3 regions of the Rhizobium sp. UBA1881 genome follow, and region 3 is predicted to be linked to each of the others. Evidence: riboswitches for the same ligand, from Rfam matches in the RefSeq annotation. Region 3 holds a riboswitch; each other region holds the start of a gene.

Region 1 (7,790 bases), on a different contig from region 3:
GAAGTGGCGGAATCCGCGGTTCTCGCCGCCGAGGAAATCAAGCGCTTCGGCATCACGCCGCGCGCAGCCCTCGTGTCGCATTCGAACTTCGGCTCGCGTGAATCGGAAAGCGCCACAAAGATGCGCAACGCCTTGCAGCTCGTCCGCGACACCGCGCCCGATCTCGAGGTCGATGGCGAAATGCATGGCGAGAGCGCGATCTCGGAAACGTTGCGCAAGCGCGTCATGCCGAACACGACGCTGCACGACGAAGCCAACCTTCTGGTCTTCCCAAACCTCGATGCGGCCAACATCACGCTCGGCGTCGTCAAGTCGATGACGGACGGCCTGCATGTCGGCCCGATCCTGCTCGGCGCGGCCATGCCCGCACACATCCTGGCGCCGTCGGTCACCTCGCGTGGCGTCGTCAACATGGCGGCCCTCGCGGTTGTGGAAGCATCCCAGCCTGCATGATCTGGGCTGCGTGATTTGCCTTGGACGCTGAAAATGCGTTAGGCTTTGAACGGCAGCTTGTTAAGACAAGCAATGTATATCGAAGGGCGGGCCATGGTCCGCCCTTCGCCATTTGGTATTTGCTCACTGACGGGACGATGCCTTGAAACGCCTCACGCTGGCCGCAGCACTCCTGATTGCAGTTTCCGCCCCTGCCTATGCGCAGTTGGCGCCGATATGCGGTCAGCTGCGCGCTCGTCTGGCGACCATCGCAGAGACGATCGGCGGCGGCATGTCGCCCGAAATACGCCGCTTCGCCAGCGCCATCACCGAACAGAACCTCGAGCTTCGCAAGCTGCGCAGCGACCAGCGCCGCAACGGCTGCAGCAGCGGCAGCATGGTGGTCATCGGCGGCGACAATGCCGGCTATTGCGGCGAGCTTGAGCAAGCCGAAGCGAAGATGCTCGACAACATCGCCGACCTGCAGATGCGTCGCGACGAGTTGCGCGCGCAAAGCCCGGACGCCCGCCTGCGCAACGAGCTCTTCGCAGCACTCGACGAAAACAACTGCAATGCGCCCGTGCAGCAATATGAAGAGCCGCAATATGCGACCCCGCCCAGCATCGACGATCAGGCGATGCGCAGCGACACCTTCATCCCGCTCGGCGGCGAGCGTCAGCGCTCCTACGAGTTCTCGCCCGGCGGCCAGCCGCTGACGCATCTGAACACGATCTGCGTGCGCAGCTGCGACGGCGGCTTCTTCCCCATCCGCTCGAACGCAACCTCCTTCGATTTCGCCCGCGACGCCAACACCTGCCAGCAGATGTGCCCTGGTATCGAAACCGAGCTCTACTATCACGATGTTTCCAGCGGCGAGACCGAGAACATGATCTCGGCCTCGACAGGCGCGCCCTACAGCGCCATGCCGAATGCATTCGCCTACAAGAACCGCAAGCCCGGTGAGAAATCATCCTGCAGCTGCAATCTGCCCGCCTATTACGAACAGATGCGCCGCAACCAGTCTGTGAGCGCCCCGCCGCCTCGGAGCTCGATCACCACGATCGAAACCCCGAACACCGCTGCCGCCAAGCCCGAAACCCAACCTACGCCACAGCAGCCGGCGCCCCAGGCGCAGGTCCCCGACCGCCCCTACGATCCCAGTGCCGGCAAGGTGCGCCAGGTCGGCCCGCAGTTCCTCGCCGGCGATCAGGGATCGATCGACCTCAAGCACCAAGCCATGCCGGGCGCCCAGCCGCAGCAACCGCCGGCTCAGAAGCAGTAACAGGCGTCGCGGGCTACACGCCCCCGCCCCAGCGATCGGTAAACACCAGCTCCTCCAGCGGCAATCGCTGCCGCCAACCCTTCACTGCGAGTTCCGGCTCCTCGTAGAGCCGATCGACATAGCCGACACAGAGCCATGCAACGATCTCGATCCGATCAGGCACGCCGAGCGCCCGCTTCAAATCGGCCTCGTGGAAAATGCTGACCCAGCCGACGCCGACGCCTTCCGCACGCGCCGCGAGCCACAGGTTCTGCACCGCGCAGACGGTCGAATAGGAATCCATCCGCCTATTGTGTGTCCGCCCCAGCACCACGTCGCCGCAGCGATCCGGATCGCAGGTCACGCAGATGCCGACGGGTGCCGTGCGAATACCCTCGAGTTTCAAGGCGCGGTAGGCCTGCTGCCGCTCGCCGGAAAACATCTCCGCCGCCTCGGCATTGGCCTTGGCAAAGGCCTCCCACACGGTCGATCGCACGGCCTCATCGCGAACGACGATGAAATTCCACGGCTGCATGAAGCCGACAGACGGCGCATGATGGGCAGCAGCCAGCAGCCGTCCAATCACATCATCAGGCACCGTATCCGGCAGGAACTCGGATCGCACGTCGCGTCTGGTCTCGATGGCTCTGTAAACGGCGTCGCGCTCGCTCGTCGAAAAGGCACCGGCTCTCGCAAGAGAGCCAGATTGGTCTGGTCGCATCGTCAATCCCCAACAACACAACCGGCCGCTGTCCAGGCGGTCAGTCTATGATTGTCGGGCCGGTCTTCTGACTTGGCGTCATCCGTCTGCCACGCCTTCCCGGCAAAAAGCGCCAGTGGCATCAAGCGGCAGACGTCGGCCTTACAGCGTTGGGCACGTTCCGGTCTCGCACCGAATTCCCGATTCTCCCGCAAGCCTGCGGGCACCCGACGCGCCACCTATGCCGACAAACCGCGCATGATGCAATCGCTCAAGCCTCGACCGGGAAATATCGCACATAGGCGAACTCGTCACCACCAGGTGACCAGTTGGGAACATTGATCGATCCCTGTCCGCCAAAGAGTTCGAACAGCGTCGTGAGATTTCCCCCGTCCATATCCATCATCCGCATCCGCACATGCTTGTCACGCGGATGGTCGAATACATCCGGATCGTAGGAAATCAGCACCACCTTGTCGTTGTTGGGCGACGGATGCGCGAACCAGTTGCCGTAATTGTCGTGCGTCACCTGCTCCACGCCGGTCCCGTCGGGATGGATACGCCATATCTGCATGAGGCCGGTGCGGCTGGAGTTGAAATAGATCCAGCGCCCATCGGCCGAATAATCCGGCCCGTCATTGCGCCCCTCGCCGTTGGTCAGCCGCCGCTCTTCGCCGCCGGTCACGTCGATCGTGTAGATGTCGAACAGGTCGCCGCGAATGCCGCAATAGGCGAGCTCCTTCCCATCAGGCGACCAGCCATGCCAGTAGGACGGATGATTGGTGGTCACCAGCTGCGGCGCCCCACCCTCGATCGGCAGCGTGTAGATCGCCGACTTGCCGAACTCGACCTTGTCGGAGATGACGATGCGGGTGCCATCCGGCGAAATCCCGTGGTCGTTGTTGCAGGCGGTCGCGAAGCCGGTATCGACATGCTCGACCTTCGCCGAGCCGTCGAGCGCCAGGCGATAAAGCAGACCTTCGTCGTTGAGCAGGAGATAGCTGCCGTCAGGGGCGTAATTGGGGGCTTCGACCAGTCTCTCGGTCTGCCAAATCACACGGGCCTCGCCCGTCTTGACGTTGTAGATCTCGACGGAACTGCGCATGCAAACTCTCCTCTGACGCGAACATATCCATGACCTACGACAGCTAAATAAGGCACGCAAGGATCGCACGCGCGCGGCAATGGGAGGCTCCATCCGGAGCCCACGCGAAATGAGGCAACCGGCTGCCGAAAAGTTTGTGATCAAAAAAGCGTTAAGCCCGCGAAACAACTATGGTTCATCTAGCGTTCATGACGAAGATGTGACAGTTCGATGACGTTAAGATGACACTGGAGTTCCGCCATTGATCGCCCAAGTTTTCAAGTCCGGAGCGGCAATGCGCGAGGCGGCGCTCTATGGCGGCGTTGGCGCGGATACCCGCCCCTCCATTCTGCGCGGCGCAATTGCAGTCGCCCTGACCGCCGTGATGGCGTTGCTTGCAACCTTCTCGGTCGAGGTGATCGCCCGCGGCGGCGCAACCGACGTCGGCGCATTTCTGTCTTCTACGGCGCGCCCCGGCATGACCACGGTCGTGATGCTTACCATCGTGATGCTGTGCGTCGATGCCGTCCTCGGTCGCCGTTTCCTCTCTGCACTGGTCGTCCTGCCGCTCGTCCTCGTCCCGGCGCTCGTCTCCAATCAGAAGCAGCACTACCTTTCCGATCCGCTCTATCCCTCGGACATGCTGTTCGGCCGCCAGATTTTCGAGCTGCTTCCGGTCATGGTCCGCGACCGCCCGATGACGGCTATCGCGGTTTCCGTCGGCATCCTGCTCTCCGTCACCGGCCTTGTGCTTGCTTGGCGCTACGCCTGGCGACGCCTGCCGAAGATGGCGCGCCGTAACCGTATTCGTAATCTCTGCCTAACTGTTCCCGTCATCGCCGCCTTCGGCTCGCTGATGGATTACTCGCAATATTCCTATATCCGCGACCGCCTTCAGGTGGTGCCGATGATGTGGGACCAGAAAGAGAACTACCGCAGCAACGGCTTCATCCTCGCCTTCATATTCAACATCCCGATGGCCGACGTCGCCTCGCCCGCCGGCCTCAATGCGCAGGCGCTTGACGCCATTCCCTCGCGCAATTACGGCTATCTCAGCGGTCCGAGCGACAAGCCCGACGTGATCATGCTGATGAGCGAGTCCTTCTGGGATCCGACGCGTCTGAAGACGCTGAAATTCTCCGAAGACCCGATGCCGACGATCCGCGCGGCGCAGTCAGGCCACGTCTTCTCGCCCGAATTCGGCGGCATGACCGCGAATGTCGAGTTCGAGGCGCTGACCGGCTTCTCCAATGCGTTCCTGCCTTATGGCAGCATCCCCTACCAGCAGTATATCCGCAACGACATCCCGTCGCTTGCCACCTTCTTCCGCGGCGAAGGCTATGCGGCCCGTGCGCTACATCCGTTCAGCGGCTGGTTCTGGAACCGCAACGAGGTCTACAAGGATTTCGGCTTCGAGGAATTCCGCACCGAAGAAACCATGCCGACCATGGAAAAGCGCGGCATTTTCGCCTCCGACGACAGCCTGATGAAGGAGATCATGCAGGAAGCTGACGGGCTCGACCGGCCCTTCTTCTTCTTCGCGGTCACCCTGCAGGGACATGGCCCCTACGAGGCCAATCGCTACGCCAACAACACGGTCGACTTCACCGGCAATCTGACCGACGCCGACCGCGCCACGCTCGCCACCTATACGCAGGGCGTCAAGGAGGCAGACGACAGCTTCAAGATGCTGACCGAATGGGCATCCAAGCGCGATCGCGAGACGATCATCGTGCTCTGGGGCGACCACCTGCCACCGCTCGGCAGCGTCTACACGAATACCGGTTATATGCCCGACCAGGTCGCCACGCGCCGGGCCTCCGTCAGTGTCATGAAGCAGGAGCACGAAACGCCGCTTGTCATCTGGTCGAACCGCAAGGGCGTCAAGCAGAACGTCGGCACCATCAGCCCGTCGCAGCTGCCCTATCACGTGCTGAAATTCGCGGGCTACGAGCACCCGTTCTATACCGGCTTCCTCGGCCGCGTGCAGAAGAAGTACCCGATCGTCGACCGCTATCAGCTGATTGCCCGCGACAACACCGCCTCGCCGGATTGGGTTCGCGACGCCAAGACCATTGATCCGCTGGTCCGCGACTATCGCTATCTCCAGCACGATGTGATGTTCGGCAAGGCGCAGACCGTCGAGCGCTTCTTCCCGCAGCATTCCTGGCTACGAGCCGAGGGCTCCTGAGCACGGCAGACATGCACGTTGCCGCATTGCATTCCTGGCGCAGAACGGAATACTCCCCGCCAACATAAGTTGATCGGGAGTCGCGCCATGAACAATCTCTCCAGTTTCGTCCACCTGCATTTCGACAAGTCCGCCAACGAACTCGGCGACATCGAAAAGCGCGTGCTGGAAAAGGCCCATGCCCGCAAGATCATCTCGACGGATATCAATGCCGCGCTGAAAGCCGAATCGTCCTTCGGCGAGCGGATGGCGGATAGCATTGCCCGCGTCGGCGGCTCCTGGGCCTTCATCACCACCTTCCTGGTCTTCCTGGCCGTCTGGTGCGTGATCAACACCATCATCCTTTCGACCCGCGCCTTCGACCCCTACCCCTTCATCTTCCTCAATCTCGTCCTCTCCATGATCGCCGCCATCCAGGCCCCGATCATCATGATGTCCCAAAACCGCCAGGCCGAGCGCGATCGCTTCGAGGCGGCGAAGGACTATGAGGTCAACCTGAAGGCCGAGCTGGAAGTGCTGTCGCTGCACCAGAAGATCGACATGCAGGTGATGACCGAGATCGCCGCGCTGCGTGAGGATATCGCCAGGCTCACCCGCAAGCTGGGCGACTGATATCGAGGCGACGGACAATTTAGCCGGCCACAGGCGTAGCGCGCCATTTTCATACACTCCAATATCTCGCGGGTACACGCATGGGGTTTATTAGGTAAGTAAAAATTAATACGGGCAAATGTATCCTTCGGTTGTCCTCGCTGCGGCGTTGACCATTGCAAGGAGTGCAGTGCATGAGGAATGCCCGACGTCTTCTCGCCAACCGGCAGGGTGCGGCCGCGATCGAATTCGCAATCGTTGCACCGGTTTTCCTGCTCGTCCTTCTCACCCTGATCGCCTATGGCATCTACCTGAGCGCCGCCCATGCGCTGCAGCAATTGACGGCGGATGCGGCACGCACAGCGGTGGCCGGCCTTTCCGAGCAGGAACGCGCCCAGCTCGTCAACAACTACATCGCGCTCTCGACCCTCAACGACCCGCTGATCGACCGCAAGAAACTCCAGGTCACTGTCGCCACCGACCCCACGAACGCCAATCAGTTCACGGTCACGACGGAGTATGACGCCAGCGCCTTACCGATCTGGAATCTCTACACATTCCCGCTTCCGGACACCAAGATCCGCCGCTTCGCCACCATCCGCATGGGTGGTATATGAAACCAGGCATAAGGCGATATCTGGCGGGTTTCAGCACCCGCCGGGATGGCAACATCGCGATCATGGCAGCGCTCTCGGCGCCATTAATCATTTCCACGCTGGCACTCGGAATCGACTTTGGCGCGATGACGCTGCAGCAGCGACGTCTGCAGCAATTGAGCGATATCGGCGCCATCGTCGCCGCCTCCGACATCAACAACGCCGCCAGCAACCTGGTCACCAACTACCAGCAGAACGGCTTGAACGTCGCGGTAAAGTCAGGCGTGGCTTACGCAACATCGTCTGGAACCAAGCTGCTGAACGCCGCCCAGCTCGACACTTACGATGCCGTCGTCCAATACACGCCAGGGATTTATCTGGCCGACCCCGCCGTGCCGCTGGCACAGCGCTTCGTGGCCGGCACCCAGCCTTATGATGCCGTCAAGGTTGCGATTCAGCAGAAGGCGCAGTTGACCTTCGCAGCCTCCATCATCCCACCTCCGACACTCGGCGCAACGGGAACCGCATCCGCCTCCAAGCTCGCCGCCTTCTCCGTCGGCTCCCGTCTGGCGAGCATCAACGGCGGCATCCTCAATGCCGTTCTCGGCGGCTTGCTCGGCACGACAGTCTCGCTGAAGGTGGCAGATTACGACGCACTCGCCGCCGCCAATATCGACCTTCTGTCCTATCTCGACCTTCTCGCGACCAAGCTCAACCTCACCGCCGGCACCTATGACGACCTGCTGGCAACCGACATCTCCTATCCACGCCTGCTCGACACGCTGGCGGCCACGCAAGGGCTGACGCCAACCGTCAGCAAGGCGATCACCTCGCTCTCCAAGGGGCTCGGCACCACGCAGATCAAGGTCAAGCTGCAGAACCTCATGAGCCTCGGCTCTGTCGGCGAGCGGATGATCGGCTCCGGATCGCACTTG
Region 2 (7,790 bases), on a different contig from region 3:
GCAGCACCGCGATCAACGCCGCGTGCCGCGCGGCAGCCGCATGCAGCGCCTCCAGCGCATAATGAAAATAGCTGGCGCCCCCCAGCGCCCTCACGATGATCAGCTTCGCATGCCGCGCCGTGCGCTCGACATAGGCATCGACGGACATCGGATGCTTGAGGCTCATCAGGCTGGCGATGCGCAGCGACCGAGCATCCGCGCGCCGGCCATGCGTAGCCGCCACCGCCGCCAGTTCCGTGTCGGCGGCCGAGAGAAACAGGATGTCGCCGGGAGACTGACCGAGATCGATCGCCTCCTCGCCGTCGCTGATTGTTCCCTGCTGGGCTAGGAGAAGGTGCATGGCAGTATGTCTTTACGGGAAATGTTATTCGTAGGCGCGGAGTGCGTGGCCCCCTCATCCGACCCTTCGGGCCACCTTCTCCCCGCGGGGGAGAAGGGAAGATTGGCGCGAGCGGCCGGCCCCGAGTCCCTTCTCCCCAGCGGGGGTCCGAAGGACGGGTCGAGACCAGCGGCTCGACCCCGGTCGGTGGCCCGAAGGGTCGGATGAGGGGGCCACACGGCACCACTCAAGCAATCTTCAAAACCGGACGCGCCCATTTCAACCATCAACCTTAAACCAGCGCCTCGATCGCCTGACGCACCGCGCCCTCATCCATCTCATGCAACCCGATCACCACCAGCCGCGTACCGCGCGCCTCGCCGGCGGCCCAGGCGCGGTCGAAATAGTGGTCGATGCGGCTGCCGACGGCCTGCAGCTGCAGGCGCATCGGCTTGCCGGGAACGTCGACGAAGCCCTTGAGGCGCAGAACGTCGTGCTCGGCGATGATGCCCTTCAGGCTCTCGACGAAGACGGCCGGATCGGCGATCGGGCCGAGTTCCACGACGAAGCTGTCGAACTCGTCGTGATCGTGCGGCGTGCCGTCCTCATGTTCAAGCTCGTGATGGGACTTGCGGTTGCCGATATCTTCCTCTGTGCCGATGCCGAGGCCGAGCAGAACGCTCGCCGGCACGTCGCCATTCTTCGCCTCGATCATCGCGGGCTTGCGCGCCGTGCGCGAAGCAACCTCTTCGCGGACGCGGGCAAGGCCGGCGCCGTCGATGAGGTCGGTCTTGTTGAGCACGATCAGGTCGGCGCAGGTGAGCTGATCCTCGAAGAGTTCCTCGATCGGGCTCTCGTGGTCGAGTGTCTCGTCCTCGACGCGGCGGGCATCGACGGCATCATGATCGTCGGCGAAACGGCCGGCGGCGACGGCGGCGCTGTCGACCACGGTGATCACGCCATCGACGGTCACCTGGGTGCGGATGTCGGGCCAGTTGAAGGCGGCGACCAGCGGCTGCGGCAGGGCAAGGCCCGAGGTTTCGATGACGATATGATCCGGCCGGTTCTCGCGTTCCAGAAGCTTGCTCATCGTCGGGATGAAGTCGTCGGCCACGGTGCAGCAGATGCAGCCATTGGTGAGCTCGATGATATCGTCCTCGGTGCAGTTTTCCGCGCCGCAGCCCTTCAGCACTTCGCCGTCGACGCCGAGATCGCCGAACTCGTTGATGATGAGCGCGATCTTCTTGCCGCCCGCATTGGTCAAAAGGTTGCGGATCATCGTCGTCTTGCCGGCGCCTAGGAAGCCGGTGATGACGGTGGCGGGGATCTTCTGCTGGTTCATCAATTCAACCCTTCATTTTCAGCGGCAGTCCCGCCGCGATAAAATACACATCCGCGGCGACCGCCGCGATCATCTGGTGCAGCCGTCCGGCATGGTCGCGAAATTCGCGCGCCATCCGGTTCTCGGGCACGATGCCGAGGCCGACTTCATTGGAAACGATTACGAGGCGCGCCTTGGCCTTCGGCAGATAGGCGGCCAGTGCCGCGAATTCTGCTGCCATATCGCGCTCATCCATCATCAGATTGGTGACCCACAGCGTCAGGCAATCGACCAGAACCGCCCGCCCCTCGCCATCGATCGCGGCAAGTTGGCCGACGAGATCGAGCGGCTCCTCATGCGTCGTCCAGAGATCGCCGCGATCGGCCTTATGCTGGTCAATCCGGGCGCGCATCTCCTCGTCCCAGGCGCGGCCGGTGGCGATGTAGTGGCGATCGAGGCCGCTGTCGATGACGAGCTGTTCGGCAAAGCGCGACTTGCCGGAGCGGGCGCCGCCTAAAATAAGCGTAGAGGATGCGGTCGTCATGCGTGGACGACTTCACAGGAGCGCGTCCAGCCTGACGCCGACGCCAAAGTCTCATTATCTGCCATGACAACCTCCGTGCTGGCATCGGGCACACTTGCCCAGGGGTGGGCTTTGCGCCCGGCACGATTGGCAGGTCTCCTGGCTCGCGGGTCCAGGCGCGATCGGGATAGCCACGCAGGCCATCCCGATCGTGCCATCGGTTCTTCCTCGCCTTCCCGGCTGCAATCATGAAAAGGCGGACGATTCGTAGATAAGGAGGCGTCCAACCCCGGTTGATCATGGCTTGCATTGCCAGTGGCTTTTCCGCCGTCTTCAGCTCCTCGCCCGCCTGCACCACGCAGGCAGCCGGCTTGAGAGCATCCGACGCCGGATGGAAGACCCTGACCGCTCTACAGTCGCGGGGTCGGCTGTGATGAAGGCGCCCTGGTTGGGTCCACCCCGTCACATTCCCTTTTCATCCGCACCGCTTTTGGCGATCCGGAACCATCCGTTATCGATCCATGGTTAGGCAAGCGCGACTGCGAAGTCAATCGACCGCCAATCTCGCCCACCGGCCAAATTGATTGATATCAACCCTCAAGACGATCATCTCTACCAAATTTATCGTCTATAATCAGGCACTTAATGTCATAAAAACTTGTTGCGTCAGCCGGGTTTTTGCCGCATTTGCAGCGCACGCGGCGCAGCACCGCAACTATCCCCTCTTTTACCACCCTTGAACGGGCTTTCGCCCGCCTAGTTTCCCCATCATGCGCCTGAAAATCAATCTTAGACGGCTTGGCCCGCTACACACACTGCTCGATGCGGGGCGCATGCGCGCGCTTCTCAGGCGCAGCGAAATGGGCATGGTGCTGGCCGGCGCGTTGATCGGCGTCACGTCAGGCCTCGCCGTCACCGGCATGAGCCTGATCTCGCGCGAGATGCACAGCCTGATCTTCGGGATCAGCGATGTCGAGCGTTTGAGCTCCTCTCAGATCGACGACAAGTTCCTGCTGATGGCCGCCCCCGTCTGCGGCGGCATCCTGCTCGGCCTGTTGATGTATGTGCTGGCGAAGACCCGCAAGAAGCCGATGGTCGACCCGATCGAGGCCAACGCACTGCACGGTGGCCGCCTGTCCTTGACAGACAGCATCATCGTCGCGATCCAAAACCTGATATCCAACGGCTTCGGCGCCTCGGTCGGCCTCGAGGCCGGCTACACCCAGTTGGCGTCCGGCATCGCCTCGAAGCTCGGCTTCAAGCTGCAACTGCGCCGCGCCGATCTGCGCGTCCTCGTCGGCTGCGGCGCCGCCGGCGCCATCGCCGCCGCCTTCAACGCGCCGCTGACGGGCGCTTTCTACGCATTCGAGCTGATCATCGGCACCTATACGATCGTGTCGCTGACGCCGGTCGTCGTCTCGGCGCTCGTTTCCACGCTGGTCGCTCGGCTGCTGGCCGGCAGCGACTTCATCATCGATGTCGGCGATTTCGGCACCGTCATGCCGGCCGACTATGTGCCCGCCATCCTGCTCGGCGCCTTCTGCGCCGGCATCGGCATCCTGATCATGCAGGGCGTCGCCTTTATCGAGGAGCTCGCACGCCGCAGCTCGATCGCGCTCCCTTTCCGCCCGGCGCTTGGCGGCATCATTGTCGGGCTGCTCGCGCTGGTGACGCCGCAGGTGCTGTCGGCAGGCCATGGCGCGCTACATCTCAATCTCGACCGCGAGGTCGTGATTCCCGTGCTGATCGGACTTTTCCTGCTCAAGGCGCTGGCCTCGGCGATCTCGATCGGCTCCGGCTTCCGCGGTGGCCTGTTCTTCGCCTCGCTGTTCATGGGCGCGCTGCTCGGGAAGTTCTTCGCCTATTCGGCCCCCTATTTTGCCCATGCGACGCTGACGCCGATCATCTATGCCGTTGTCGGCATGAGCTCGCTTGCCGTGGCCGTCATCGGCGGGCCGCTGACAATGACCTTCCTGGCGCTCGAGATCACCGGCGACTTCCCGATCACCGCACTGGTCTTGGCCGCCGTCATCACCTCGTCGCTGGTCGTGCGCAGCACCTTCGGCTACTCCTTCGCCACATGGCGTTTTCACCTGCGTGGCGAAAGCATCCGCAGCGCCCATGATGTCGGCTGGATCCGCAATCTGACGGTCAACAAGCTGATGCGCGCCGACGTCAAGACCGCGAAGGTCGGCATCAGCATCGAGCAATTCAAGGAAAGCTTCCCGATCGGCTCGGCCCAGCGCGTGATCCTGGTCGAGGACAGTGGCAAATATGCCGGTCTTGTGCTTGTGCCCGATATCTACGCCAACCTCACCGACACCGCCGACGAGAGCAAAGGCCTCGACGAATTCGTGCGCTACCGCAACGACTTCCTGACGCCACAGATGAACGCCAAGCAGGCCGCCGCGATCTTCGACAAGACCGAGAGCGAAGCGCTCGCTGTCGTCAACAACCTCGTCGAGCGCACCGTGGTCGGCCAGCTCAGCGAAGCCCACACGCTGCGCCGTTACAGCGAAGAACTGGACCGCCGCCGCCGCGAGGTCTCCGGCGAGATCTAACCCAACAGGTTGTCCAGCCAGCGGTTATCGAGATGCGTTTCGAGCTCGGCTGCAACCTCGTCAAGCGCCTGCTCGACGCCGGCGCGATAGTCGCGGCTTTGGCCCGTGAGGCCGAAGCTCGCAAGCAACCGGGACCGGTAGCTGTCACTTGCAAACAGCCCGTGCAGATACGTCCCAACGACCCGCCCGTCCCCGGATATCGCACCATCAGGCTTGCCATCGACGATCGCGAAAGGCCGCACGCGATCGGCGCCTTCGGTAATCCCGAGATGGATCTGGTAGCCCGAGAGGGCCTCGCCATTCTCCGCGGAAACCGCCACGCTGTTGCGCACCGTCTTCTCTGCGTCCATGACGGTCTCGACGTCGAGTAGCCCAAGGCCCTCGATCTCGCGCACGCTCCCCTCGATGCCCAGCGGATCACGCACCATGCGCCCGAGCATCTGATAGCCGCCGCAAATGCCGATGACCCGTCCGCCGCGCCGGATATGCGCGGCGAGATCCTTATCCCAGCCTTGAGCCCTCAAATCCGCGAGATCGGAAATGGTCGACTTCGAGCCCGGAAGGATGATCAGCTGCGCATCGGCAGGCAATCGTTCGCCGGCGCGCACGAACACCAGTTCCACATCCGGCTCCGCCAGCAGCGGATCGAGATCGTCGAAGTTGGCGATCCGCGGCAACACCGGAACCGCGATCTTCAGCGCCCCGGCCTGCCCTCTCGCCAGCCGCTCCAGCGCCACCGAATCCTCGGCCGGCAGCCGCGAGGCGGCCTTCAGCCATGGCACGACGCCGAAACAGGGCCAGCCGGTGAACCGCCCGACAGCAGCAATCCCGTCGTCGAACAACGACACGTCGCCGCGAAACTTGTTGATAATATAGCCCGAGATCATCGCCCGATCCTCGTCGGACAGGATCGCGTGCGTCCCGACCAGCGAGGCGATCACACCGCCACGATCGATATCCCCGACCAGAACTACGGGCACGTCGGCGCGCGTCGCAAAGCCCATATTGGCGATATCGCCCGGCCGTAGGTTGATCTCCGCCGGTGACCCCGCCCCCTCGACGATGACGAGATCGGCGCCGCCCGAAATCTCCTCGAAGCTCCGGGTGACGTAGTCCAGCAATTGCGGCTTCAGCCGCTGGTAGTCGCGTCCTTTGGCCTGCCCCCAGACCTTCCCCTGCACGATGATCTGGCTGCCGACATCCGATTGCGGCTTCAAGAGCACCGGGTTCATGTGCACGGAGGATGGCACGCGCGCGGCCATCGATTGCAGCCACTGCGCCCGCCCGATCTCGCCCCCATCATCGGCGACGGCGGCATTGTTCGACATGTTCTGCGGCTTGAACGGGCGCACCTTGAGACCGCGATTGGCCGCCAGCCGGCACAGGCCCGCGACCAGCACCGTCTTGCCGACATCCGAGCCGGTTCCTTGCAGCATGATGGCTTTGGTCATTGGCGCGGCGCTCCTCAAAACTGAAGAGGGCGTACAACGGTGTTTCAGCCTCGGTCAATCACAACGGCTCAATCGCAGCCGCTTGAAATGCGAAAGCCGCGCAGACCTGAAGTCGCGCGGCTTGCCGAAATACGCTGGCGCTTTGCCCGAACACGGCGAAGCTCACGTTCCCCGGGACGCAATACCTGATCCGGAGAAGCAGCGGTTGTCCCCCGCCACGTCGCTATTCTTAGCGACACATTGTTACCGGATGGTTAGTGAGCACTTAACCAAATATGAATTCGCGCCCTTTTGACGATTTTGTTTCGGCAACGATATGAGCGGTTGAGACAGGCTGCCGCACGGGCGAGAGGTTTCCGCAAGCAAGCGCGTTGCATATAAGTCGCCAAAGACGACTCGCCGCGTCCAGCGACGAATGACACGACATGGAGAATGACAATGACCTCAGCCCCGTTTCCCGATTCCGAGACGATCGCCGCCAAGTTTTCCGCGCTGGGCGAACAGGACAAGTCCTATCTTGGGCTGATCATGGAAAATCCGGCGCAGGACGACAGCCTGATTGATGGCGTCCATCGTTACCTCGACAATGCGTCGCGCGCACCGTTCCTGAATTCGCTGAAACTCGAGGCATTCGGAAAATGGGTTGGAGACGCCGCACCGCCGCGTCTCCAGATTCGTCTTATGGAAGCTTCCAAGTCAAGCCAACATCCCGCCTATGCCGCCTTCCGCAAAGGCCTGACGGCATCGGGTGGGCTGGAGAAAGCTTATCCGCAGGCGAAGATCTGAGCCGGCTTAACGCTGAGCGGCGTGATTGACGTTGCGACCAGCATCCTGCGTGGCGTTGACGGCGTTCGCCGTATCGCGACCGACGCCACGGATGGTGTTGGCGCAAGAGGCAAGAGTGAAAAGAAGCATGATGGCAGCACCAATCTTTACCGTGGTGGTCATAGTCGAAAATCCCTTGTTAAAAACCGCTCTCCGCAGCCAGTCACGCGACTGCTGCGCGCTGATAACGCACTGAACCCAAAAAGGTTTCAGCCGGACTTCTCTTTTTTAAATGAGCGATATTAGCCGGGCACCAACACCGTGCCCGAATGGCCGTCAGGCGGCGATCGCCTTGGCCTTCTCGCTGAATGCCAGCCGGATGCTTTCGGCCACCGTCTTCATCGGCGCGGTCATCTGCGAGACGGTCAACAGGCGGATATCGAAGGAGCCGAGCTCGGGCAGCCCGTCCTGCGCGCCGAGGATTTCCATGTCCTCGCCGACATAGGAGCGCGGCAGAGGCGCGATCGCGAGATCGGAGACCACGGCGGCGCGCTGCGCCATCGTATGGCCGCTTAGAAACGCCACGCGGAAATCCCGCTTCATTCGCTCAAGCTGCGCAAGCGCCTCCAGCCGCCAGATGCAACCCTCTTCCCAGATGGAGATCGGCAGAGGCTCGCGCCGATGCGCGGTGCCGCATTTGGCGCCTGCCCAGACCAGCCTTTCGCGATAGACGATCTCGCCATCGGTCGGCAGGGGGCGCGTGGCGCAGTTGATCAGCGCCAGATCGAGCCTCTGTTCCTCCATGCGCTTGCGCAGCCCAAGGCTCATGTCGATGGTGACGTCGACCATG
Region 3 (7,790 bases):
AGGGTCGACGTGATCATCCCCGAAGGCGGCGCGGTTTACTGCGGCGCAAAGCCGGGCGATCATTTCGAGCTCAAGGGCGAAATGCTGCATCTGCCGGAGGGGCAGGGGATCTCGATCTACTCGCTCTCCTCCGTCCTGCCGCTGCTCGCGGCAAAGCAACGCCCGACCGATCGCAACGACTGGATGACGACGGACGCCGACATCGCTTGCCCGGACCCGAATTGCTCGACACGGCTGAGGATCACTCGCACGGGTATCCGCCGTTTCAGCCATGCCGCCACCACGGCGGTTCCTTTGAATGACGAATAGGCCGAAAGATATGCAGCGCATCACCATCGCCCCCGGTTACGAAATCTCCCGCGTCATCCGCGGCGGCTGGCAGTTGGCCGGTGGGCACGGCGCGATCGATGGCGACAGCGCCGTCGAGGACATGATCGCATTCGCTGATGCGGGGATTACCACCTTCGACTGCGCCGATATCTATACCGGTGTCGAGGAGCTGATCGGCCGTTTCCGCGTCGCCTACAAGAACCTGCGCGGAGAAGAGGCCCTGTCGCGCATCCGCGTCCACACCAAGTTCGTGCCCGATCTGACGGTGCTGCCAAACATCAGCAAGGCTTATGTCGAAGGCGTCATCGATACTTCGCGCAAGCGGCTCAACCTCGATTGCCTCGATCTCGTGCAGTTCCACTGGTGGGCCTATGATATCGAGGGCTGGCTGGAGACGGCGGGCTGGCTGAAGGAGCTGCATGAGGCCGGCAAGATCGGCAAGATCAGCGGCACCAATTTCGACACGGATCATATCGAGGCGATCATCGGCTCGGGCGTGCCCTTTACCTCGTTGCAGCTGCAATATTCGCTGCTCGACCGGCGGCCGGAAAAGCGCATGGTTGCGCTTGCTCAGGAAAAGAACTTCGCGCTGTTGTGCTACGGCACCGTGGCCGGCGGCTTCCTCGGCGATCGCTGGCTCGGACAAACGGAGCCGGAGCATCCGCTCGAAAACCGCTCGCTGACGAAATACAAGCTGATCATCGATGATTTCGGCGGCTGGGACCTGTTCCAGGCCCTGCTGTCGACGCTGCGCGGGATCGCCGACCGGCACGACACCGATATCGCCACGATCGCAAGCGCCGCCATGCTGACCAAGGCAGGCGTCGCGGCCGTCATCGTCGGCGCCCGCAACAGGGAGCATTTGAAGTCCAATCTAGCCATCGCCGATATCGCGCTCAGCGAAACGGATAGAGCCGAGATCGACGCGATCCTTACGCAATCGAAGCCGCTCGACGGCGACGTTTATACGCTGGAGCGGGACAGGGAAGGCCGCCACGGCAGCATCATGAAGTACAATCTCAACAAAGGGGAACAAAAATGAGAACGACATTCCTGCTTTCCGCCATGGTCGCTGCCCTTGCTGCGTCCACGGCGCCGACGTTCGGGGCCGATTGCGACATCACCGTCGGCCTCGTCATGGAACTTACCGGCCCGGCCGGTGAATATGGCCAGGCGGGCGCGAAGTCCGTTGAGATGGCCTTCCGCGACATCAACGATGCCGGTGGCGTCAATGGCTGCAAGATCGTTGCAGACACGCGCGACAGCCAGAGCCAGGGCAACGTCGCCGTCGATCAGGCGACCCAGCTCGTCAACATCAAGAAGGTGCCGGTCATCATCGGCGGTATCATCTCGTCGGTATCGATCCCGATCCTGACATCGGTGACGGCGCCGGCCGGCGTCGTGCAGGTCTCGCCCGCATCCTCTTCGCCGACGCTGACCGAGCTTGGTCGCAGCGGCAAGACCAACGGCGTCTTCTTCCGCACCATCACGTCCGACGCGTTGCAGGGGACGGCCGCCGCGAAGTTCGCGATGGATCAGGGCTTGAAAAAGATCGCGATCATCAACGTCAACAACGACTTCGGCGTCAACATGGTCAAGGAGTTTGCGACCGCATACCAGAAGCTCGGCGGCACGATCACATCGACGACACCCTATAACGAGAAGCAGTCGAGCTACGCGTCCGAAGCCAGCGCCGCCATGGCTGGTGAGCCCGATGCGCTCTATCTCGTCAGCACCCCCGTCGATGGCGCGACCATCGCCCGCGCCTGGGTTTCCGGCGGTGGCAAGCAGACCTTCCTGCTGAATGACGGCATGAACTCCAAGGACTTCATCGAGAGCGTCGGCGCGCAGTATCTGGAGAACGCCTACGGCACCTCCTCGGGCACCAGCCCGACGGCGTCGACCGAATATTTCACCGGCAACTACGAAGCCTTCTCCGGCGGCATCTCGCCTTCGGCCCCGGCCGCCGACCGCTCTTATGACGCGGGTGCGATCGTGGCGCTGGCCATTGCCAAGGCCGGCAAGGCCGATGCGGCCGCCATCAAGGCAGCCATGCCGGAAGTTGTCGCCGAGGGCGGCACGCCCATCCATGCCGGCAAGGAAGAGTTCGCCAAGGCGCTGCAGCTCATCAAGGACGGCAAGCCGGTGAAGTATGAAGGTGTCATCGGCCCTGTCAGCTTCGACAAGTACGGCGATATCACCGGCCCGTTCCGCCTGTGGAAGATCAGCAATGGCGAGGTGACGACGGTCGGCGAATTGAGCGCCGAAGAGGTCACCAAGATCAAGACCGCGCAGTAGAAGCGCCAGGCGACATGGGGGATGTGCTCCCATGTCGCACCAGTCTGGTCTGGGCGCCTATGTGCTTTGTTGGCTAAGCAGATGCATTTGGCAAACACAACGACAGGCCATCGACATATGAAAAAGCGCTCAATCCTTCCGTCGATCTGTTCGATCGCGAGCCTGCTCGTGACGACATCCGCGGCATCCGCCGAGGATGTCGAGCATGGACGGCGGGTGTTCAGGCTGTGCGTTGCCTGTCACACGGTCGATTCCGATCGCAACGGTTTCGGCCCGCATCTGAAGGGTGTCGTCGGCCGTCCAGCCGGAAGCTTGCCCGACTACCGATATTCCGAAGCGATGAAGACGGCCGGTGCCGGCGGACTTGTCTGGGACGAGGCGGCGCTCTCGGAATTTCTATCAAACCCCAAGAAGAAAGTGCCGGGAACGAAGATGAGCTTCGGCGGCCTATGGACGACATCGGAGATCACCGACCTGATCGGCTATCTCCGAGCCAATCCCTAGACGCGCCAAATGTCGGTCCGCCACGGCTTGACGCCTCGGCGCCGGATCGCCTAAGTCACACCTGATGGTTCCCGAAGGGATGACTTCCGACGGGATTAATAGGGAACACGGTGCGGACGACCCGAATGGGGCCAAGACCGTGGCTGCCCCCGCAACTGTAAGCGGATTGCCTGATGTTCTTGTGGTGTTCGTCTCGAACGCCATGCCACTGCGAAGCTCTTCGTGGGAAGGCAGATGTCAGGTGCATATTCGCAAGCCAGGAGACCTGCCGTCAAAACAGTGTCCACCATCCCGGACGGGGTTGTCCGGAGAGGAGCATCATATGATGGTTTTTGACGTCAGCCGCTGGCGCGGCCCCGCTTTATTCCCCTCCACAAATCTCATGTCCGTGATCCAACGATAGTTTTCGCCGCCGCATGATTTCAGGCGAGCGCTCTGCTGTGTCGTCCTGCATCATCCGCGGCGGTCCCCGCGTCGAGTTTCACAGCCGCGGCCAGTCGGCTGCGGGCTTCAGTCATACATGAGGACCAATATGAACCGCATCATCCTGCGAACCGCGCTGCTTTCGATCGCGACGGCTTGCACCTTTACCACCTTTCTCCCCGCCGCCCATGCAGCGGCAACGACCTACCCGCTGACGATCACCAATTGCGGCCAGCAGGTGACATTCGACAGCGCGCCGAAGAAGACGGTGTCGATCGGCCAGGGCATGACCGAAATTCTCTACTCGCTCGGCCTTGCCGACAAGATCGTAGGCACGGCGGTCTGGGTCGGGCCGGTGCTGCCCGCCTATGCCGAGGTCAACAAAGGGATCAAGCGGCTGGCCGACAATGATCCGAGTTTCGAATCCGTCGTCGGCCAGGAGCCGGACTTGGTTGCGGCCGAGTTCGAATGGCATGTCGGCACGCAAGGCTCGGTCGGCAAGCGCGAGCAGTTCGCCGGTCTTGGCATCAAGACCTATGTCTCGCCGGCTGATTGCGTCGCGAAGGTCAACACCGATGGTGGCGACGGCGTGCGCAGTGAGCTCTTCACCATGGAGCTGATTTACCAGGAGATCGCCGAACTGGCGGAGATCTACGATATCCAGGATCGCGGCGCGGCCCTGATCGCTGACTTGAAGAAGCGCGAAGCGGATGCCGTGGCATCGCTTGGCGGGTCGGCAAAGGATCTGCCTGTCGCCTTCTGGTTTTCCAGCAAGGAAGTGCAGGGCGATGCCTTTATCGCCGGCAAGAACAGCGCTCCGGCCTATATTCTGAAAACGCTCGGCGCCCGCAACGTCGTCAGCACCGAGGAAGAGTGGCCGTTGGTCGGTTGGGAAACGATCGCGCAGGCCAACCCTGCAGTCATCGTCATCGCCACCATGGACCGTCGCCGCTACGCTGCCGACGATCCGAAGGTTAAGATCGACTTCCTTGAAAAGGACCCGGTCACCAGCCAGCTCGATGCCGTCAAGAACAGGCACTTCGTCGAGATGGATGCGCAGTCGATGAACCCGACGATCCGTACCATCGACGGCCTGGAACGCCTTGCCGCCGGCATCAAGTCCTTCGGTCTTTCCAAGTGAGGCACGCGTCGATAGCCCACCGAGGATGGAGAGCGCTGCTCGTGCTCTTCGTCCTTGCCGTCGTGGCATTGGGCTTTGTCATCAGTCTCGCCGTGTCTATCGGCGAGATCTCCATTCCTGTCGACACGACGGCCAAGGCCGTTGCGAACCGCTTGCTTGGCACCGGCTTTGAACTCAGCCGCATCCATGAAGGCATCATCTGGGATTATCGCCTGAGCCGCGCGCTTGTCGCCGCCAGCGCCGGAGCGGCTCTTGCGCTATGCGGCGCGGTGCTGCAGGCGTTGCTGCGCAATCCGCTGGCCGAGCCCTATGTACTCGGCATCTCGGCCGGCGCGTCTACCGGGGCCGTCGCCGTCATGATCCTCGGTTTCGGCTATGGCGTGTTGACGCTTTCCGCCGGCGCTTTCGTCGGCGCGGTCGCGGCGTTCCTGCTGGTGTCTTTGCTGGCGGTGGGCTCCGGCGGCGGGACGGACCGTATCATCCTCGCAGGTGTCGCCGGTTCGCAGCTCTTCAACGCGCTGACGTCCTATATCGTCACGACATCGGCAAATGCCGAGCAGGCGCGCGGCGTCATGTTCTGGCTGCTCGGCAGCCTTTCCGGCGTACGCTGGACGGATGTCTATCTTGCCGCTCCCGTTGCAATCGCCGGCTTTCTCGTCTGCATGCTTTACGCCCGCGCGCTCGATGCCTTCACTTTCGGTACCGATGCTGCGGCGGCGCTCGGCATTCCGGTCGCTGGTATCCGGATCGTGCTGCTTGCGCTCACGGCGCTGCTTACCGCGACGATGGTCAGCATCGTCGGCTCGATCGGCTTCGTCGGGCTGGTCATTCCGCATGCGGCGCGTTTCGTGGTCGGGCCGGGGCATGGGCGCCTGTTACCGGCAACGGCGATATCCGGAGCGATCTTCATGGTGGTCGCCGATATCGTCTCGCGCGTCATCATCCCGCAGCAGGTGTTGCCGATCGGCGTGGTCACCGCGCTCTTCGGCGCGCCGGCATTCGCGCTCATTCTCTACAAGGCGAGGCGGCCCGCATGAGCATTTCCATCAGCGATGTGCACTGGGCAACGTCAGGCGTGCTTGTTGTCAAGGGCATAAGTCTCGAGGTCCCCACCGGCCAGACGCTGGGCCTAATCGGGCCGAACGGTTCGGGAAAGTCCAGCCTGCTGCGGTTGATCGGCGGGCTGCGAAAGGTGAAGAGCGGTGTCATTGCACTCGGCGATACCGGCATCGACACGCTGGCACGCCGCGACATTGCCCGGCGTGTTGCCTTTGTCGAGCAGCAGGCCACGACGGAAACACAGGTGACGGTCACTGAGGTCGTCCGTCTCGGGCGCACGCCACATCGCGGTCCGTTGGCGCCGTGGAGCGCCAATGATGAAGAAGCGGTCGAGAATGCGCTGCGGCAGGTGGGCATGGTCGAGAAGGCGCGGCAGCTCTGGCATACGCTGTCGGGCGGCGAGCGGCAGCGGGTGCATATCGCCCGCGCGCTGGCGCAGACGCCGACCGAGCTTCTGCTCGACGAGCCGACCAATCACCTCGACATCCAGCATCAGCTCGAAATCCTGTCGCTGGTTGCCAAGCTGCCGGTCACCTGCATCGTTGCGCTGCATGATCTGAACCTCGCCGCCATGTTTTGCGACAGGATTGCTGTGCTTAGCCAGGGTCGGCTTGTTGCGGTCGGACCGGCGGACGAGGTATTGACCGAAGGCTTGATCGCCGATGTGTTCGGAGTGCGCGCCCATATCGAGCGCTCGCCGCATCATGGTCGGCAGCATATCCATTTTCTTGGCTGTATTTCTTGAGGTTCGATGTCCATTAGACAAACCAATTTCGATTTGAAGGAAGAGATCCGGGACTACTGGTCCAAGCGCTCGCAGACTTTCGATCTTGCCTTCGGCCACAGGATACCGCGTGGACCGGAGTTCGACGCCTGGCAGCAGCCGATGCGCGATCATCTGGGGCCGGCGTCGTTGCGTGTCCTCGAACTTGCCTGTGGAACCGGCGAGGTCACGGCGGTGATCCACGATCTCGGCCATGATGTGACCGCGCTGGATTTCTCCGAGGCCATGCTGTCAATCGCCAAGGCCAAGCATACCGGCAAGGAACGGTTGCGCTTTGTGCTGGCAGACGCTGAAAATCCGATGGAGCCGGATGGCCGCTACGATGCCATCATCTGCCGGCATCTGGTGTGGACGCTGACCGATCCCGCAAAGGCATTCGGCGAGTGGCATCGCGTGCTGAAGCCGGGTGGCACGCTATTGGTCTTCGACGGCGACTGGGCGAAGCCGACAAGGCTCGGCCGCGCCGCAGCATGGCTCATCCGCCGGATCGATCGTTTCTGCGGCGCGGATCGGCATTATGATGGCGCGATGAGCGAGCGCCATTCGGCGATCATGTCCGCGCTCCCCTTCGGCGCCGGCCTGCGGCCAGATGATCTTATTCCGCAATTGACGCAGGCCGGCTTCATAGGTTTCGAGATCGCGTCGCATGGACCGATCGCGAAGGCGCAGCGGCGCGGCGCCAATCTGCGTAACCGGCTTCGGACGCTGGTCTATCGGCGCTTCATTCTCGTGGCCAAATCCGCCGGCGTCTCGCAAGGTGAAGAGGCCTGATCTATCGCGCAAAGGCGGTGGATTTGATGCCGTCGGCGAATTTTGCAGCCTGTTGCCATCGCAGCATGTTGACGTGATCGGCTAGACGAGGTCATCTGCGCATAACGGCATGGCGCTCATGCTTGCGGTGATCGGCACGGGAGGCCGGATCACCGTCTCAAAAGGCCGAGCGCCGGCAGTCTCAAGGGAGGAATACGCCTGTCAGTCAGCCCGATTGGATCGGGTGGGCTGAGACCCTTGAACGCTAGGACTCCCACAATGGCATACAGCACGACGATCGAACGAACGCGCTTCGGCTTTCGCGATCTCAAGGACCTCCTCGCAAAAGCGACGCCGGAACGCTCCGGCGATCAGCTCGCGGGTATCGCGGCGAGCGGACCGGTCGAGCGGCTCGCAGCCCAGATGGCACTTGCCGATCTGCCACTGAAGGCTTTTCTCGCCGAAGAAGTCATTCCATCGGAGATCGACGAGGTCTCGACG

What was found. A riboswitch is a leader RNA that binds a small molecule or an ion and turns the genes downstream of it on or off. The one in region 3 is predicted to bind cobalamin.
Region 1: linked by a shared signal. The riboswitch ahead of bluB (5,6-dimethylbenzimidazole synthase) and the one ahead of B3605_RS06255 (ABC transporter substrate-binding protein) in region 3 are both predicted to bind cobalamin.
Region 2: linked by a shared signal. The riboswitch ahead of cobU (bifunctional adenosylcobinamide kinase/adenosylcobinamide-phosphate guanylyltransferase) and the one ahead of B3605_RS06255 (ABC transporter substrate-binding protein) in region 3 are both predicted to bind cobalamin.

Annotation. Positions count from the first base shown of each region.
Region 1 covers NZ_DDHH01000134.1:15,426-23,215, reverse strand. Annotated here, with positions in the region: gene B3605_RS16425 (NADP-dependent malic enzyme) at 1-453, shown strand, start outside; gene B3605_RS16420 (DUF2865 domain-containing protein) at 596-1,714, shown strand; gene bluB (5,6-dimethylbenzimidazole synthase) at 1,728-2,414, opposite strand; cobalamin riboswitch at 2,455-2,639, opposite strand; gene B3605_RS16410 (TolB family protein) at 2,665-3,498, opposite strand; gene B3605_RS16405 (LTA synthase family protein) at 3,773-5,668, shown strand; gene B3605_RS16400 (DUF1003 domain-containing protein) at 5,756-6,280, shown strand; gene B3605_RS16395 (TadE/TadG family type IV pilus assembly protein) at 6,454-6,876, shown strand; gene B3605_RS16390 (pilus assembly protein TadG-related protein) at 6,873-7,790, shown strand, end outside.
Region 2 covers NZ_DDHH01000169.1:22,312-30,101, reverse strand. Annotated here, with positions in the region: partial or broken gene B3605_RS20905 (cobaltochelatase subunit CobN) at 1-340, opposite strand, end outside; gene cobW (cobalamin biosynthesis protein CobW) at 612-1,661, opposite strand; gene cobU (bifunctional adenosylcobinamide kinase/adenosylcobinamide-phosphate guanylyltransferase) at 1,666-2,184, opposite strand; cobalamin riboswitch at 2,296-2,687, opposite strand; gene B3605_RS20890 (chloride channel protein) at 2,934-4,724, shown strand; gene B3605_RS20885 (cobyric acid synthase) at 4,721-6,175, opposite strand; gene B3605_RS20880 (hypothetical protein) at 6,614-6,961, shown strand; gene B3605_RS20875 (entericidin A/B family lipoprotein) at 6,968-7,123, opposite strand; gene B3605_RS20870 (LysR family transcriptional regulator) at 7,277-7,790, opposite strand, start outside.
Region 3 covers NZ_DDHH01000057.1:183,543-191,332, forward strand. Annotated here, with positions in the region: gene B3605_RS06235 (TIGR04076 family protein) at 1-309, shown strand, start outside; gene B3605_RS06240 (aldo/keto reductase) at 320-1,372, shown strand; gene B3605_RS06245 (ABC transporter substrate-binding protein) at 1,396-2,628, shown strand; gene B3605_RS06250 (c-type cytochrome) at 2,746-3,132, shown strand; cobalamin riboswitch at 3,181-3,419, shown strand; gene B3605_RS06255 (ABC transporter substrate-binding protein) at 3,665-4,696, shown strand; gene B3605_RS06260 (FecCD family ABC transporter permease) at 4,738-5,733, shown strand; gene B3605_RS06265 (ABC transporter ATP-binding protein) at 5,730-6,500, shown strand; gene B3605_RS06270 (class I SAM-dependent methyltransferase) at 6,513-7,310, shown strand; gene B3605_RS06275 (ethanolamine ammonia-lyase subunit EutB) at 7,569-7,790, shown strand, end outside.